Regions from separate parts of the Paenibacillus sp. FSL M7-0896 genome, predicted to be linked through region 1. Evidence: predicted binding sites of a transcription regulator. Region 1 holds the regulator's gene; each other region holds the start of a gene.
The links. Region 1 encodes LexA, which represses DNA repair genes until DNA is damaged. Its sites were predicted from a motif close to CGAACATATGTTCG; they were not measured.

Region 1 (6,202 bases):
GGGAGCGGATGATGAAGAATACATATAAGATTATGCTTTCGCTGATGCTCATCCTGGCGCTAACATGTCCGGTGGCTGGGGCGGAAGGAGCGGCTGTGCCAGCGGAGACCCAAGCTAGGCTTATGGAGCAATATGGGCTGGATGCGCCGGCTCTGCCGTTGTGGGATTGGAGCAGCGTTGATGTCGGGGGCAGTGGCATTACAGGTGGGATGCTGTTCGTCTACCGGATGATGTTGAATCCGCTGGGGGTCATGTTGCTAGAGATACTATATATTCTGTAGTAGAGGGGAAAAAGAATGAATTCGCGTTATGATACGCCAAGCCCTGTACGCAGAGTCCGCAGGAGATCGGGCGGTAAGTCGTTACTGGTTCTTATCCTTGTTCTGATTGTGATGGCGGTTACGAATCCGGGAAAGGAAGCATTCAGTGAATATTCTGTAAAGAATCTGGAAAATACGCTCGGTCAGGAAATAGGCGACGGAATTACCAAGCAGGTGGCCCAGCCTGTAATTGAGTCTTTGACCGTGAGGGATAACTACATTTTGTTTTCTGTATTCAGTGTACCGGACCTTAAGAATACCAATTTTTTTACCCGGGATGGCGGGGCCACGAAGAAGTATATCGGATTGTTCAAAATCCTGTTTATTAAGCTGTAAATATGGTTTACATATTGTTCCATGACCCGGTATAATTGAATAGATTCGAGACGGAATCTTTAATATGGTTGTGGAACAAGGAGGAACGAAGTTGAATACGGCTTATAAAGTACTGTCCAGTGATGCTGATCTATTCGCTGCCGCACTGGCACAGGTACAGGTCTACGTCGTTCAGCTGGTTGATGGCAAACCGCATGTGATTGCTGATTATGCCGGACCTGTACAGAAATGGACACCGGAGTACATTGTGCTGGCCGGAATGACTTATAGACGCGATGAATTTGAATTCCGGGTACGATTGAACAAGAAGTAAGCAGATTCGCTGCCCACTACCTGCAGCTCTAACTAACATTACTGCCGAATCACACAATCTTTGGAGCCATTCTTGGCATCTCTTATACTATCCAAGTGTAAAAGAGGTGTAAAGATGAGCCAAAGAGAACGTAACCGGATTCGCAGAGCCATTAATGTCCTGCTGACACAGCGGGCAATCCTGCTGGAGAGACTGGAAGAGATCAATGAGAATCTGCGCAGGGTGCCTAGAGGTTCGCGGGCCAGAAGAGAACTGCTGGCAGCCAGAGAATCGATCCGCGAGGCCATCCGTTTGAATACGGTGGCTATCCGTCTGTTGAGAAGTGTGCTGTAGTCTGTATCCGCTCTAATTTATATGAGTCACAGGAACCCTTGGGACGCAATCTGGCGTCTCAAGGGTTTTTGCGACGTTCCTATTCCCGGATGGTGACACGGGTACCTATGGGAACGAGGGCGGCTAGAGCCAGAACATCTGCGTTATACATTCGAATACAGCCGTGTGAGACCATGTGGCCGATGGAGGATGGGTCATTGGTTCCGTGGATGCCGTAATGCGGCTTGGACAGTCCCATCCAGAAGGCACCGAACGGACCGCCCGGATTGGGCTGTTTGTTAATGATGGTGTATTCGCCTACAGGCGAGACGGTTAACATTTTGCCGATGCCGACAGGGAAGCCTCTGGTGACAACGTCATTATCCAGCAGATACAGCATGCGCTGTGACAGATCGACGATAATTCGGTAATTGGGCATACAGATCAGCACTCCTTTGTAACAGGATATGTGCGGAGCTATGCAGCGGTTCGCAGAAAAAATGGCCAAAAAGCTGAATGCGAACAAATGTTTGTATACAGCTTTTTGGCCACCACACGAAGTAAAATGAACATAAAACAGGCTGCTTCGCATGGTGCGGAGCAGCCTGTTCTTAAGCGGGGAGTAGATTAGTGGATATCGCGGAATAATCCGATGACCCGGCCCAAAATTGTAACGCGGTTGAGGCGGAGAGGCTCGTACGCCGGATTCTCCGGCTGCAGCCTGATATGATCCCGTTCCTTGTAGAAGGTCTTGACAGTTGCTTCATCTTCTTCGGTCATCGCTACAACAATATCGCCGTTGTCGGCAGTCTGCTGCTGGCGCACGATGACATAATCCCCGTTCATAATTCCGGCATCCACCATACTGTCACCAAGGACAGATAGCATAAATACCTTGTTATCACCTACATAATGAGCAGGCAACGGGAAGTAATCCTCAATATTCTCTGTTGCTGTAATAGGAACACCAGCTGTAACCTTACCCACTACCGGGATGCGGGTAACGGTCTGGACGAATTGATGCACATTCTCTGAATCTTCCTGGCCGAGTAATTCAATGGCACGCGGTTTCGTTGGGTCACGCCGGATCAGGCCCTTCTTCTCAAGCCGGTCCAAGTGACCATGCACGGTTGAGCTGGAGGCCAGGCCGACAGCCTCGCCAATCTCGCGGACGGACGGAGGATAACCCTTGCTGCGGACTTCATTACGTATAAATTCCAGGATCGCCAGCTGACGACTAGAAATCTTTGACATCGGTATCAACCCCATATACTATGTTTGGGAAAATTATAACATAGAACTTCCGTTCGTACAAACATAAGTTCTAAAATGAGGAAAATAAGAGAACGGAAATAAAGAGAACAAATGTTCCGAAAAAACTATTGATCGAAACACATGTTCGTGTTATATTATTTTCGAAAGCAAGAACATGTGTTTGGAGGATGATAATCATGTTAAAGTATAGTACATACAACAGCATCTACAATAATGAGGATATCAAGGTGTCCGCTCCCAGTAATCCAACTGCTCATAGTTATGTAACCAAGATCAAGGACGGTATTCTTCATAGTCTCGCTGCGCTCTCATCACTATTCCGTCAGGTCAGCCTGATGAAGCTGGTCCTGGTGCTGATGCTTGTTATTTCGGGATTCACTGTGGTGGGGAATGTTTTTGCCGGTTCGGTCTCGTCGATGAAGCCGGATAAGCGGATCGTAGTCGAACGCGGGGATACCTTATGGAGTATTGCGTTAAGCAACAAGCCTGGGGACATGAAGACAGCCGTATATATAGAAGGAATAATGAAGAGTAATCATTTGGAGAACAGCGTCATTAAGGCCGGAGATATTCTGACTTTACCTTTATACTGAAGGAATGCAGCAGGCTAATGATCGACTCGGAGAGCTTTCAGGGGGTAGACCTTGACAAGCTCTTTTTCTCATGGCAAAGTTAAAATGAATTTAGAGGGAGGGAAACGTATTGAATATTGACGAATTGGTCGCACGCATCAATGAATTGGCACGCAAAGCTAAGAACGGCGGCCTGAATGAAGAGGAACTGGCTGAACGTGCCAAGCTCCGCGAGATTTACCTGGGGAATATCCGCACTAACTTTCGGGCCCAGCTTGATACCATCGAAATTGTGGACAATCCGGAGCATGAAGAAGGCAATAACGGACTTAAGCATTAGCCTGTTGCCTTTTCATAGATAATACAGGATGACTAGGGGGAACTTACATGGCCCGTTCTTGGGAAAGAATGGTTCAACGCAACACGAAGCAAATTAACCAGCAAAGAAAGAAGCAGGGGAAGGACTCCATTTACACTTCCAGCACTAAGACTGCCGCGAAAAGCATCGATATTTTCAAAGGCCGAAATATCGTATTCCCCGTTGTACTGATGCTGCTCGGTATCATGTTCTGGGTGGTCGGCTCAATTGACGAAGCCAAAGGAAGCGGGATTCTGGCCAACTGGCTGGGTGTAGTGCTGTACTTCCTGCTCGCTGCGCTGCTGTTCTTCCGCCGTCCGTTTCTTAAGGTTGAGCGTGCGCGTATCTCTACTATTAAATACAACCGCGAACGCTTCCTGGCTGCGGCGGATATTGAGAAGATCACTTTATCGCGCAGTGTAGTTACCATTAAGTATAAGGGTAAGCGCAAGCAGTGGATTTTCTCCAAGCTGATTAACCGTTATGACACTGCTGCGATGGGGGAACGCCTGGAGCAGTTCGCCAAGAACAACAACATTGAGGTCGTGCACGAATAGCAAGACAGACCAGCATATAGGGAGTGGGAGAACAAATGCCGATTACCGCCGTTCTATTTGACCTTGACGATACTCTGCTGTGGGATGACCGCAGTGTGGAAGAAGCCTTCCGCTATGCTTGTGAGGCTGCTGGAGATTCCGTTGATCCCGGGGAGCTGGAAGCTGCTGTACGCAGGGAAGCCCGTACACTTTACGAATCCTATGAGACGTATCCGTTCACGAAGCTGATCGGTATTAACCCGTATGAAGCGCTGTGGGCGAACTTCACTGCCGGTGAGCAGCCTGAGTTCCGTCAACTGGAACAGCTTGCCCCTGTCTACCGTAAGGAATCCTGGCGCCGTGGCCTGGCCTCACTCGGGGTAGAGGATGAAGCGCTGGCTGCACAGCTGGCTGACAAGTTCGCCGCAGAGCGCCGCAGCCGTCCTTATATCTATGAGGAGACGCTTCAGGTGCTGGACGAGCTGCGCGGTAAGGTGAAGCTGCTGCTGCTGACGAACGGCTGCCCGGCTCTTCAGCAGGAGAAGCTGGATGGTGTGCCGGAGCTTACCCCGTATTTTGACCACATTGTGATTTCGGGAAGCTTCGGCAAAGGCAAGCCGGACAAGGGAATCTTCGAGCATGCGCTCGGACTGCTGGATATTACTCCGGAACAAGGTATAATGGTGGGCGATAAGCTTACGACAGATATTCTTGGGGGCTTGTCTGCCGGACTGACTACGGTCTGGATCAACCGAAATAGCAAAGCCTCCGACCCGGAGATTACACCGGATTACCAGATCAGCCATCTCTCGGAGCTTCTGCCGCTGGTAGACTCCTTATAATTGAATTCTATGAGGCCAGTATCCTATTTTCGGATATTGGCTTTTTTTATAAAGATATGACTATTCTCATGTTCACGAGTGAATCATGCAGCTTCTTTAAGGCAAATTGAATAAAATGTGTATAATAAGAAGAGTAGCGATCTGACTTTCATTGTAATATAGAATGGATATGTTCGTGGATGAAGAAGAATCTACCTATGAACCGGGAGGACTTCAGATGATGAAGCCAAGGATACGCAGGGGACTTATATGCATTGTGATGGGGATGACGCTAGCCGGATGCTCGGGGAATAAGGAAGATGAGATGCAGATGCATGCTGCGGCCAATTCCTCCATGTCACCGATTAAGGTGGAGCTGAGCTGGACCCCGGAGGAAGTAACCGCAGGGACGGCAGTTAGCTTCAAGGCTGTGGTGACACAGGATGGTGAACCAGTGGATGATGCGAGAGAAGTAATGTTTGAGGTCAACGAGGCAGCGGATAAGACCAAGAAGGTTGAAATCAAGGGTGAAAGTGCCGGAGAAGGGGCTTATGTCGGGGAACATACCTTTGCAGAGGCAGGCGAATTCAGTGTCACTTCACATGTGACTGCCCGGACGCAGCACTCCATGCCAAGCAAGAAACTTGTGGTAGCGCCGTAATAGAAATGAAATCAATGGAAATACAAATAATGCAGGGTGGAAAGGAAGGCTTTCCGAAATCCCTTTATTCTGCTAAAATTACTCTAATGTTTCACTGGGGGGATGGAAAGTGGCCAAATACACACTTGCTGAGAGCTTGCAGCAGCGCATATTGATACTGGATGGAGCTATGGGTACCATGATTCAACAGGTGCCGCTCACCGGCGAGGATTTCGGCGGGGATGACCTGGATGGCTGTAATGAAATGCTGGTGCTGACCCGGCCGGAGGTTATACAGGACATTCATGAGAAATACCTGGAGGCCGGTGCGGATCTGATTGAGACGAACACCTTCGGTGCCACTTCAGTGGTGCTTGCCGAATATGATATACAGGACCGTGCCCGGGAGATTAACCTTGCGGCCGCCAGACTTGCACGTAATGCCGCAGATAAATATGATACACCGCAGCGCCCGCGTTATGTTGTAGGAGCTATGGGACCGACCACCAAGACGCTCTCTGTCACCGGGGGAGTCACCTTCAAGGAGCTTATAGACAGCTATGAAGAACAGGCGGTTGCCTTGATCGACGGCAAGGTGGACGCGCTGCTCCTGGAGACATCCCAGGATACCCTGAACGTGAAGGCTGGAAGCATTGGCATCCGTAACGCCTTCGAGAAGAGCGGAATTACGCTGCCGGTGATGATTTCAGGAACGATTG
Region 2 (6,202 bases), 3.7 Mb from region 1:
TGACGGCGAAGCAGAGACCGGTCCTCTGGCCGCTTCCTGGCTGTCCAACCGGTTCATCAACCCGATTACAGACGGTGCGGTATTACCGATTCTGCACTTGAACGGCTTCAAGATCAGTAACCCGACCATCCTCTCCCGGATGAGCAGAGAAGAATTAACCGCCTATTTTGCCGGAAACGGCTGGGAAGCATTCTTCGTGGAAGGTGAGAATCCTGATCTGATGCACCCGGAAATGGCGAAGGTGCTGGATACGATCGTAGAGAGAATTGCCGCCATTCAGAAGAATGCCCGTGAAAATAACGATACTGCCCGTCCGGTATGGCCGATGCTGGTCTTCCGCTCCCCTAAAGGCTGGACCGGTCCGAAATCGTGGGATGGCGTGCCGAACGAAGGCTCTTTCCGTGCACACCAGGTACCGATTCCTGTGGATCAGAAAAACATGAAGCATGCTCCGGCGCTGCTGGAATGGCTGAACAGCTACAGACCTGAAGAATTGTTCGATGCGAACGGCCGTCTGAACGCGGATCTGGCCGAAATTCTGCCAACCGGCGACAGACGTATGGGGATGAACCCGGTAACGAATGCCGGTAAGCTGATCAAAGACCTGCACAAGCCGAATTTCCGCAACTACACCTTGGATAATTCTGTTCCGGGTCAAGTGATTGCGCAGGATATGGCCGTGCTGGGGAAATACCTGAAAGAGGTTGTTACGCTCAACGAAGAGAACCGCAACTTCCGGATCTTTGGACCGGATGAGACCATGTCCAACCGTCTGGGACCTGTATTCGAAGTGACCAAGCGCCAATGGATGGACGCCATTCAGGAACCGCAGGATGAATTCCTCGCTCCGTATGGCCGTGTCATTGACTCCCAGTTATCAGAGCATCAGGCAGAGGGGATTCTGGAAGGGTACGTACTGACCGGCCGCCACGGATTCTTCGCCAGCTATGAAGCGTTCCTGCGCGTGGTCGATTCGATGATCACCCAGCACTTCAAGTGGCTGCGCAAGGCGACAGATCAGACCTGGAGAGAAGATATTCCATCCCTGAACGTCATCGCTACATCGACCGTGTTCCAGCAAGACCATAACGGTTATACCCACCAAGATCCGGGTCTGCTCGGCCATCTGGCTGACAAGAAGCCTGAATTCATCCGTGAGTATCTGCCGTCCGATGCGAACAGCCTGCTGGCTGTATTCGACACGATCCTGAATGACCGTCAGAAGATCAACCTGATCGTATCCTCCAAGCATCCGCGTCCGCAGTGGTTCTCGGCCGATGAAGCTCAGGAGCTGGTAACTAAAGGACTCAAAATCATTGACTGGGCCAGCACCGACAAAGGCGGCGAGCCGGATCTCGTAATTGCTTCTTCCGGTACAGAACCAACTATGGAAGCCTTGGCTGCGATCTCGATCCTGCATGAGAAGCTGCCTGAGCTGAAGATCCGCTATATCAACGTGGTAGATCTGCTGAAGCTGAGAAGCCAGAAGCTCGATCCGCGCGGCTTGTCTGACGATGAGTTTGATCAATTTTTCACAAAAGACAAACCGGTCATCTTCGCCTTCCACGGCTATGAAGGCCTGATCAAAGACCTGTTCTTCGACCGCCACAACCATAACCTGCATGTGCACGGCTACCGCGAGAATGGCGACATCACGACACCGTTCGATATGCGTGTACTCAACCAGATGGACCGCTTCGACCTCACGAAGGAAGCGGTGCTGAGTCTGCCGGAAGCAAGCAAATACCAGGCTATCGCTGACGAGATGGATGCTATGGTGCAGAAGCACCACGCGTACATCCGTGAAGAGGGCATCGACCTCCCAGAGGTTGAGAACTGGGTATGGAAGGCTTTGAACTAAGGTTAGGACGATAGTGTTATTTCATTAATAATATAGTAGGCTTCAATTAAGGAGCGCCCCGGTTAGTCATGTTGATGGCTGCGGGGCGCTTTTTGTGTCCGATGATTGGAGCTGGATTATGGTCTCCGGGGTGTCCGGGATCGATGAGGTCTCCGGCTGCAATACCTTCTTCCGCTGCGCCGCGGTGAGTACAGGGACACCATTACTCCCATTCATCTCCAACATGTGCTTCCAATAGCGCTTCGGCATCTTAGAGGAACGCAGCCGGTCATTGCGGCGCTCCTTGATGCCGATGGCGTGATAGAAGCCGGTCCATAAGCGGCGGTACGCTTCCTCGGTCTCATCGGGCTCGGGTGGAGTCCACCCGCTTAAGGGAACGATGGCCTCCCGTCCGGGCTCATGAATCAGCGCCGCCCCGTGCGTCTGGTCGTAGATCATGAAGCTCTCCCCCTGGAACCGGTCGCAGAAGTGTTCCCGGATTACAGGCAGCACATAGCCCTGCGGTTCAATGACTGCGGCCATGACCGGGCCGTATACAGAGAAGCGGACGAAGCCTGTATACAGATGCGCTTCATGCCGGAGCTGCTGAACGGCCTTCATCAGACTGTTAACAGTATCATCAGCCAGCATATTCATCACCTTGCGGCCATGCTTGAAGCCGAGATACAGGAAGTTCAGCAGCAGCATTTCCTTCTCGGGAGCGCAGCTCCAGAAGCCCAGACGCACCAGCTCCTCGGCTTCGCGGCTGATCCGCAGCGGCAGGGACTTCAGTACCCGTGCGGCCTTGTCTTTGTCGGTCTCAATCCATTTCGCTTCCAGCAGCAGGCCTATTTCCCCGCCTTCAGCATGAATCGCCAGCGGTATCTCCTTCCAGGCATAGCTCTCAAATACACAGCACAGCAGACCCTCGAAGCTTCCGTCATAGGTGTACGCCAGTGCGGACGGCTTGAACATCAGGCCTTCGCCCCCTTGTTGAAGCTGTTCCAGTCCCCGGCGGCGGGCAAGGTGGAGAGGTTAAAGTCGTCGAACAGCGTGAGCTGCTCTACCTGCGGCTGCTGGAGAGCGAGCTGCTCCCCGGACATGAGTGAGCGAAGCAGCGTATGCTCGCTTACCTTCAGCCCCTCCAGCGGCTTATCCTTACAGGTGATGAAGAACTGGGCACGCTTGAGGACCACGCCCAGCTTCTTCAGCGCATGGAAATCGAGCGATCCGGCCCGTCTGGCCTTCACGATCCGCTGTGCGCTTCTTACGCCGATGCCGGGTACACGCAGCAGCATCTCGTACGGGGCGCGGTTGATCTCAACGGGGAACTGCTCCCGGTGGTTAACGGCCCAGCTGCATTTGGGGTCCAGCAGCGGGTTGAAGTTCGGCACGGCCTCATCCAATAATTCATTCGCTTTGAAGCCGTAGAAGCGCAGGAGCCAATCGGCTTGATAGAGCCGGTGTTCGCGCAGCAGCGGTGGCTTGGTGTCCAGAGCGGGTAGGAGGGAATCCTCCACCACCGGGGTGTAGGCCGAGAAGAAGACACGTTTGAGTGCGTACTTGTGGTATAAGCCCTCCGTCAGATTAAGGATCTGGTAATCGGTATCTGGCGTGGCTCCCACGATCATCTGGGTGCTCTGTCCAGCCGGAGCGAAGCGGGGTGCGTGATTATACTGGACGATATCGGAGCGGTTCTCCTTGATCCGGTTCGTGATCAGCCCCATCGGCTTCAGGATGGACACCTTGCTTTTATCGGGGGCGAGCCGTCCGAGACTCTCCTGCGAGGGCAGTTCAATGTTGACGCTCATGCGGTCGGCAAGCAGCCCAAGTCTGGACAGCAGGGCATCGTCTGCTCCGGGGATGGCTTTTACATGAATATAACCGTTGAAATCATAGACATTGCGCAGCAGCTCAAGCGCTGAGATCAGCTGCTCGGTGGTGTAGTCGGGACTGCGCATAATGCCTGAGCTAAGAAATAGTCCCTCTATATAATTACGGCGGTAGAATTGCATGGTGATATCTGCGATCTCTTCGGGGGTGAAGGCCGCCCGGCGGATGGGGTTGGACTTGCGGTTGATACAGTACGCACAATCATATACACAACCGTTGGTCATCAGCACCTTCAGCAGCGAGATACAGCGCCCGTCCGCCGCGAAGCTGTGGCAGATGCCCATCGCGGTGGTGTTGCCGAGCGCCCCGGTCTGGCCCTTGCGGTCCGAACCGCTTGAAGTGCACGCCACATCGTATTTGGCAGAAGCGGTCAGAATCTCTAGTTTCTCCATTACATCCACGGTCTCAATCCCCCTCATATGAGGGTATTATATCCCGAACATACGTTCTTGTCAAAAAGTGCATTCCGCCTCCCTTGCCGCCAGTAAAATGTATGCGCATTCCTTCTTGTGCTATAATAGAAACTGATGGTTCATGGAATGAGGAATCATACGGTTATTGAAATTCGGGTTAGGAGTGTTGCTGAAGTGAGAGGATATAACATATGGCGGCCCATCATGCTGATTGCGGTTGCGCTGCTGACAAGACAGTTAGTGACAAGTATTTGCCTTATGTTCGGCATGTCGCAGGAATCGGCAGGCAGTGTAGCCATGCTGGGCATGATTGTTGCTGCTCTTATTATGTACAACCGCATGATGAAGGGCCGCCGCCGCAGATGAAATAAATAGAAGATCCGGACGTATCTATTCAGGCGGAGCGGATTGCATAGGAACAGGCTTGAAAGACGCCCGCACAGGTGTCTTTTTATTTTAGAACTGTCTTTTTAACTAAAAAAATTTATGCAGACAGGTCTGCATCCCGGCGATCCGGCAAGCGGTGCTTGAATAATCTGGCTGGAGCTTATATTCTTAGAAGGATATGCTATATGAAGGACCATACAGATTCAAGGTAACGTACATCCCTACTGGGAGGGCGTTATCTATAGAATCAACCCACAGCATGGGAAATGAACATACAGGAGGAAACCAATTGAGTACACAGAACATTGGAGTGCCGTTAGAGGGTTTTGCAGAATTTAGCCGGACGGTAGCCGCAGAAGGTGCGGTACTGCTTAAGAATGAGGGACAGGTGCTTCCGCTGGGTAACGGTGAGAGCGTTGCTGTTTTTGGCAGAATACAGGTGAATTATTACCGCAGCGGTACAGGATCGGGCGGTAGCGTTCACGTTGCATATACGACCAATCTGCTGGATGGACTGCGCAGCAAGAAGAACATTAGCGTGAATGAAGAGCTGGCTGCAGCCTACGAGGCCTGGATCGGACTTAACCCGTTCGATGACGGCGGCAAGGTATGGGCTGCGGAGCCGTGGAACCAGAAGGAAATGCCGCTTACGGATGAGCTGGTGAAACAGGCAAGAAGCCAGTCAGCCAAAGCGGTTGTGGTCATTGGACGTACGGCGGGCGAGGATCAGGATAATGCCGATACCGCAGGCAGCTACCGGCTGACGGAAGATGAGAAGGCGATGCTTGTCTCGGTTACGGCTCATTTTGAACAGACGATTGTGGTGCTCAACGTATCCAACATTATCGATATGAGCTGGGTAAATGACGCCGCTTATGTGAACCCTATCTCTGCAGTGATCTATTCCTGGCATGGCGGCATGGAGGGCGGCCACGCGATCGCCGATGTTCTGGCCGGCGAGGTTACGCCAAGCGGCAAGCTGACGGACACCATCGCGTATTCCATTGAGGATTACCCGTCGACCCGCAACTACGGCAATGAGTTCAAGAACCTGTACGAGGAAGATATCTATGTGGGCTACCGTTATTTCGAGACCTTCTGTCCCGATAAGGTTCAGTATGAATTCGGCTACGGGATCTCTTACACGACCTTCAAGCTGGAGCCGGAGGAAGCGAAGCTGGTGAACCAGGCGGGCGAGCCGCAGATTGAAATCGGCGTTACCGTAACGAATACGGGAGCAGTATATGCCGGTAAAGAAGTAGTGCAGGTGTATGTTGAAGCGCCGCAAGGACAGCTGGGTCAACCGGCCAAAGCGCTGGCAGCCTTCGCTAAGACTAAGCTGCTGGAGCCTGGCGAGTCTCAGCGTCTTACTGTAAGCTTCCCTCTCCATTCCATGGCTTCCTATGATGACGCCGGAGTGACCGGGCACGCTTCCGCTTATGTGCTGGAAGCGGGAACCTACCGCTTCTATGCAGGAACCAGCGTCAAAGCGGTATCAGCAGTGCTTCTGGATGGACAAGAAGGCTATGTGTTGGATGAGCTTAAGGTCGTGGAACAGCTGCAAGAGGCCATGGCGCCTACCGAGAGCTTCATGCGGATGAAGCCGGGTGCCCGCAAGGCAGACGGTTCGTATGAGCTTGTCTCCTCCGAGGTGCCAACGCGCAAGGTG
Region 3 (6,202 bases), 1.4 Mb from region 1:
TTTTCAAATACTTAATAAATATGTTCTGATTTCTTAGGGTTTAATTTTATAACTTGTTACTTCCATTCTTTTGTTCTTTAGCTTTCTCACTGAAATGTAAGCTAATAATAGCAATTACCAATAAAGCAACACCTACTATATTAGAGAATACAGGCTCATTGTTTGAAAATGATCTTATTAACAACCGAATATTTATAGCAAGCGCCCCGAACCAACATATGTAAACAAACGATTTAGTAGTATTTTTCATTATTTTACCTTTCCCATACATTATTTTATAGTTATCCACGGAACCGTTGAAAATATTGCTATTCCTTAACAGGGCGAAAAGCTTTAAATGAAAATAAAAACAGGAGTGGTTGGCAGGGAAGCGCCAGAAGCTCCTGTTTTATTGTTAACTTACACCCCTAACCAAACATCGAAGGTAAGAAGAACAAGAAAAAGATTATAAGTACAATAACGCTGCTTATTCTGCTCATCATGAGATAAGCCTCACTTGGTTCGGAATCGCCCTTTACCATCCAACCATAACGCATATACCAGCCCATGGCCGGGAAGAAGATATTCAGGATTGCAATCAGTACAAATAGAATAGCAAAGACAACCATTTTTACCAACTCCTTTATCAGTTTTACGTGAATTGTGCATCTGAAGTTGCACATCTTTTATAACGTCAGCTTAATTGATGTAGCATGAGTTTGAAGGAGAATAACCAAAAAACAGACCCGAATTAGAAATTCGGATCTGACAGGGAAGTATCAGTTGTCCAATCCTAAAATACGAAAAATAATAAAATTTGGTGTGGGACTTTGTGATGTATTCAAGGGCGTAACTACTATGGCTAACGCCCGTTTTTTTGGAATTAGGTGGCTGACTAGTAAAAACTAGTTGTTCGTCCATTTCTAAATCGGATGGGATGCGTACACTACACTATCTTATTAGGGAGGTGTCCGTATTGAGTTGTCCAGACGATAAAAAATGTCATCCTAAAAAAATCGTCACCCTTGTTCCTTCAAAAAGAAAAAGAAAAGAACATCGGAAAGTTGTTAAAAAAGTGATTAAAAAGGTGGTTAAAGTAACCTGTCCACCGCCTGAAGTCAATGTCACTACTCCTACCGTCATTGGTCCCACAGGGCCCCAAGGAGCACAGGGCTCCCCAGGCATACCGGGAATCCCGGGGGCAAGAGGCCCCCAGGGAACAGCAGGTCCTCAGGGACCTGCCGGTGGCCCTCCAGGGCCCCAAGGCCCCCAAGGTGTGCCCGGGCCATCCGGAGCGATAGGCCCCCAGGGAGCAGCGGGGCCCGTTGGCCCGCAAGGGGCGCAGGGAGTTCCGGGAGCGCAGGGCCTCATAGGTCCCCAGGGCCCGCAGGGTGAACCTGGTCCGGCGGGAGCGATTGGGCCGCAAGGCATTGCCGGAGCTACTGGGCCGGCCGGAGCGGCAGGAGCTGCAGGGCCGGCGGGAGCCACAGGAGCCACTGGGCCAGCCGGAGCCGCAGGAGCCGCAGGAGCTGCAGGAGCGACCGGGGCAACAGGAGCAACCGGGGCAACAGGGGCAACAGGGGCAACAGGAACGGCGGGAGGGGTATTAGGATTTGCTGATTTCTTTGCTCTGATGCCTCCTGATAATGCGGCAACGGTAGCGCCGGGCACAGATGTAAGCTTTCCTCAAGATGGCCCTACCAGCGGGACAACGATTACCCGGATCGGGCCGAGTTCTTTTAATTTAGCGGCCATTGGGACGTATCAAGTGCTGTTTCAGGTTAGCGTGACCGAAGCCGGACAACTAATCTTGACTTTAAATGGTGCAGATCTCGCTTATACCGTAGTTGGGCGGGCAACAGGTACCTCACAAATCGTAGAAATGGCGATCGTGCAAACAACGGTCATTAACAGTATTCTAACCGTTCGCAATCCTGCCGGAAATGCCGCTGCACTTACGATTACTCCTCTTGCGGGAGGAACAAGACCCGTTTCAGCACATCTTGTTATTACACAATTAGCATAGCGGCTATTTTACGAATAGAGCATAATGAAATTTTGCCACCAGTAGCTTGGTGGCTTTTTTGTGATCACAATAAACCACATGACATTTATGTCACACCAACTCCCATATTGTTAGCTCATTCGATGGGGAATTCCATCTTAGCCTCTTATACTGGAAATATATTGATTCACTTCCGAAAGGGGCTATTCACCAGTGACTGAAGCTATCAAAGCAATTATATTAGGGATTATTGAGGGGTTGACTGAATTTTTGCCGGTCTCGTCTACCGGGCACCTTATCCTGGCAGGGGATCTGCTGAAGTTCGAGGGGGAGGCTGCGGTTACCTTCAAAATCGTGATCCAGCTAGGTGCGGTAATGGCCGTGTTGCTGCTGTATTGGAAGAAGTATGTGAACATCGGGATCAATATGCTGAAGCTGGATTTCTCCAAGAGCAAGGGACTGAACGCCATCCACATGCTCCTGGCTATGGTTCCGGCACTAGTGGTGTATCTGCTCTTCAAAGACACGATCAAGAGCCAGTTATTCGGCCCCAAGCCGGTCCTCATTGGTCTGATTGCCGGTGGTCTCTTGATGATCTTCGCTGCACGCAGCAGGAGATCCGTAACGTCAGAGACGGTAGACGGGATAAACTACAAGCAAGCCTTCGGCATCGGGCTGTTCCAGTGTCTGGCGCTGTGGCCCGGGTTCTCCAGATCCGGTTCGACGATCTCAGGCGGTCTGCTGCTGGGAACCAGCCAGAAAGCCGCTGCGGACTTCACCTTCCTGATCTCCGTGCCGGTGATGTTCGGAGCAAGCCTCCTGGACCTGTATGACAGCAGGGATCTACTCAGTACAGATACGCTGACCCTGATGCTGATCGGATTCGTGACGTCCTTCCTCGTAGCCATGATTGCTGTAGTCACGTTCATCAAGCTGATCAAGCGGCTCCGCCTGGAGTGGTTCGCGCTGTACCGGTTCGTGTTAGCGGGGCTGTTCTATGTAATTGTTATACTGTAAAATCCTGCTCTCAGCCGTATTCCTTAGGCTCCTGCAGCAGGATGGAGAAGGTCTGGGTAACGTGGTCCACTTCAATCGTCTCGATACCCACAAAATCCGGAATTTCAGGATGAACGGCATCCACGCTATATTCAGGATGAGTCAGCAATAATTGAATGACTTTCAAGGCTTCCACGTTGATCTTGATCCCCTTTACAGTAGAATCTAACCCTGTTATAGAGGGGAATCTCCGCCCTCCGGGTCTATAGCGTATTATCCCCGCAGCGCTTAGCGAATATGTCTGTGGATGATATTTCTGTCTTCGTTACGTTCCATAACAGCCATTAATTGCCCCTGGAAAATCCGTCTCTGGATCTGGTCGATCCGCTGCAGCGCGAGGGGAACGGGAACCTGGAACGCTACAGCCAGCTCGGCAACGGCATCCTCACGAAGCTCGGGCAGCGTATTCGCGGAAATCATACTATAGGGCATGGAGGCATACAGAATGAACCGGTCGGATTCATCTCTCTGCGCCTGCGTGAACACTCCGGGCATAAGCGTAGACTTGCCGGCATGCCGCAGCAGATGACAGAGCTCGTGGAGGAATTCCAGCCGCTGCAGCTCGGGAGGGAGGCGGTTGTCGATGAACATACTGTACATTCCGGCCGCAGCCTCAATCGCCTTGCTTCTGACATCCAGATAGTGTACCCAGATATTGAGCTGCTTCGCTATGTAATCAATGGAGATATCGGCCGGCTTGCGGACGCCAATGCGCTGGTATAGATCCTCTGTCCATTTCTCCAAAGCGGTCATCTGATAATAGCCTTGCATAATCAATCACCCCATATATAAGATCGTATGTTCGTGTTATTGGCCAAAAGAAAAGCCCTTAAGGGCTAAGCAGCAGTTCAGCACGTACTCTTCAACGGCTGAAATATGGAACGGGTGTTCCTATGTATGTAAGCATAAAGGAATTACGCCCGAATATCAAGTGTTTTTCCCAAGGTGGGGTGCGTGGCCTGACTCAGCATCTGAACCATATCCTGGGCGCTGCTCTGCGCCTGCTCCTTGGCAAGGCTCATCACCTGCAGCCCTGCGGCCTGCTGTAAGGATGACTGGCTCATCACTACGGATAATGCAGCAATATCCATCCGGCATTCCTCCCTTCATTTGTTGTTAAGCTATTGCTTCATACTCTATATCGACTACTGGACGCCTGTCCGTTAGGTAAAAGGCATTTCTTTGCCAATTGGCCCATGCAACGGGGCGGAATTCCACATATTCTGTGCTGTATTCAATATTCAAGAGGAGGAATTAATTATGGGAGCAGAGTATGGTTGCGGTTGTGGAAATAACGTAGGTGGAGTGAATCAGGGACCTCCAATCGTTCCGGTAGTAAGCCCTTGGACTTCGACAGGTGCCATTCTGGTTCTGTTCATTCTGCTGGTTATCATCACTAAAGCCTGTTTGTTCTAGAACCGCCTATAGCCAGTGTAGCCCTGTCCGGCCTGTGCCGGATAGGGCTATTTCTTTTTCTTCTTATGAGCACGGACCGTTGGCCCGATCTGGCGTTTGATTCTGCCTGTAGCTGCATCGGTTTCAATAATATAGAGCTCCTTGACTGTTCCTGCAAGCGCGAACCATTCCTGTAAGGCTTCAGCTTCGGACATAGGGCCGTACAGCCGTTTGCCCCGATAACAGATATAGAACACTTCCGGCTCTCCATCTAAGTTATATTATCCCATTTCATTCTACGCTTTATCGCAGTGAAATTGAACAACATCCCCCACAGGCCGGCCTATTTGAAAATAAACTCCACACGCGTACCGTCTGCGAACGCCTCCAGCTGATTGCCGACCCAGCTTCCCGCTCCGCGGTTATCACTGGGTGTTATGTACTCAATATGCGCCCCGGCTCCGCCTTCATCACACATGGCCATCGGCCATTCATCCCGGTCATAGCCTTTCTTCGTGGGGACTCCCTTCAGAGACGCCTTGCGGTTCTCCTCCGCCTCCTTGCGGTTGATCGTGCAGATGGCCGACTCTCCCTTACGGATGGCCTTCTGGATGTGCCTCGCGGTCTCCGGGTAGCGGTCTGCCGGGAACTTCAGCTTCACGACCTCCGAAGGATTCGCAGAAGGGGTCTGCGGCAGCCATTGCCCGTTCTCCTCCAGCAGGTAGGCGGCAAGACTGAGCAGGGCGATAATGATGAGACTGATGATGGACTTTTTGGCTTTCATATCTGCTCCTTTGTAAGTGGGTATGGGTATAATGCCTATGCCCTGAATAGTATAGCGTAAGAATACCGGATTGCGACAGTCCGAATTCTGTGCATTTGCCGTGCTGAAGTTCCACAATTCGTCATAATATGTACAAACACAAGGAAAAGGATGGTGGAAAATGTGGAACAGCGCAACCTCAGGGACCTGCTGGATTCAGCCTCGCGGCTGATAGGTGATGTGCAGTGGCAAGCGGCTTTTCGCAAAATACAGATGTCTCCCGCTGACGCGGAGCTGGGGGCGCCTGCACGGAAGCTGCTGGAGACGCTGTACTGGCTGCAGGGCCAGGGAATGATCAGCGGTCAGCATGATTACCTGGAGAGCCCGGATGATATCAACAACAAGCTTAAGAATACGGCTGGCAGCTATGCCGGACTGCACGGCTATGAGATGGGGCCGATCAGCAACCAGACGGAGAAGCTCATCAGCAGCCAGCGGCAGGGCGTAACCGACAGTGCGATCCGCTGGCACAAGGCCGGGGGGATCGTAGCGATGACCTATCATGCCAACCTGCCGGGCAGCGCTCCAGCTTGGACGAATGTCTCCATGAGCCTCAGCGAAGCTAATTTCAGCAAGTACATCACACCGGGAACGCCAGAGTATACGGCAATGATTGCTGAGCTGGATAAGGTAGCTGTTTTCCTGAAAAAGCTCAATGACGCCGGTGTTCCCGTACTCTGGAGACCCTACCACGAGATGAACGGCGGCTGGTTCTGGTGGGGGCAGAAATCCTCCTTCGTCACCCTCTGGGAGATCATGTTCCAGCGGTACACCGTCTATCATAAGCTGCACAATCTGCTGTGGGTATGGAGTCCGAATGCCAAGAACAAGAATAGTGAGGAGCCGGCGAAGTATTATCCGGGCAGCGGCAGAGTGGATGTGCTGGCAGCAGATATTTTCGAGGGGGATTACAAGGTAAGCCATCATGATACGCTGTGGGACCT

Region 2: a site for LexA is predicted at 4,170-4,183, ahead of MKY12_RS33175 (putative DNA modification/repair radical SAM protein). Genes of this name have one in related genera too.
Region 3: a site for LexA is predicted at 3,832-3,845, ahead of MKY12_RS22805 (ImmA/IrrE family metallo-endopeptidase). Genes of this name have one in related genera too.

Annotation. Positions count from the first base shown of each region.
Region 1 is NZ_CP150250.1:3,895,381-3,901,582, reverse strand. It holds gene MKY12_RS16685 (hypothetical protein) at 9-281, shown strand; gene MKY12_RS16680 (hypothetical protein) at 297-656, shown strand; gene MKY12_RS16675 (hypothetical protein) at 748-969, shown strand; gene MKY12_RS16670 (hypothetical protein) at 1,084-1,302, shown strand; gene MKY12_RS16665 (L,D-transpeptidase) at 1,382-1,720, opposite strand; gene lexA (transcriptional repressor LexA) at 1,909-2,535, opposite strand; gene MKY12_RS16655 (LysM peptidoglycan-binding domain-containing protein) at 2,733-3,149, shown strand; gene MKY12_RS16650 (DUF896 domain-containing protein) at 3,259-3,468, shown strand; gene MKY12_RS16645 (hypothetical protein) at 3,516-4,043, shown strand; gene MKY12_RS16640 (HAD-IA family hydrolase) at 4,079-4,864, shown strand; gene MKY12_RS16635 (FixH family protein) at 5,028-5,504, shown strand; gene metH (methionine synthase) at 5,614-6,202, shown strand, end outside.
Region 2 is NZ_CP150250.1:7,603,613-7,609,814, forward strand. It holds gene MKY12_RS33165 (phosphoketolase family protein) at 1-1,861, shown strand, start outside; gene MKY12_RS33170 (TIGR03915 family putative DNA repair protein) at 1,928-2,815, opposite strand; gene MKY12_RS33175 (putative DNA modification/repair radical SAM protein) at 2,815-4,125, opposite strand; gene MKY12_RS33180 (hypothetical protein) at 4,321-4,512, shown strand; gene MKY12_RS33185 (glycoside hydrolase family 3 C-terminal domain-containing protein) at 4,823-6,202, shown strand, end outside.
Region 3 is NZ_CP150250.1:5,298,586-5,304,787, reverse strand. It holds gene MKY12_RS22825 (DUF6199 family natural product biosynthesis protein) at 408-608, opposite strand; gene MKY12_RS22820 (collagen-like protein) at 1,256-2,005, shown strand; gene MKY12_RS22815 (undecaprenyl-diphosphate phosphatase) at 2,198-3,001, shown strand; gene MKY12_RS22810 (hypothetical protein) at 3,012-3,176, opposite strand; gene MKY12_RS22805 (ImmA/IrrE family metallo-endopeptidase) at 3,269-3,793, opposite strand; gene MKY12_RS22800 (YjfB family protein) at 3,955-4,131, opposite strand; gene MKY12_RS22795 (hypothetical protein) at 4,301-4,456, shown strand; gene MKY12_RS22790 (hypothetical protein) at 4,504-4,650, opposite strand; gene MKY12_RS22785 (NucA/NucB deoxyribonuclease domain-containing protein) at 4,779-5,219, opposite strand; gene MKY12_RS22780 (glycosyl hydrolase) at 5,382-6,202, shown strand, end outside.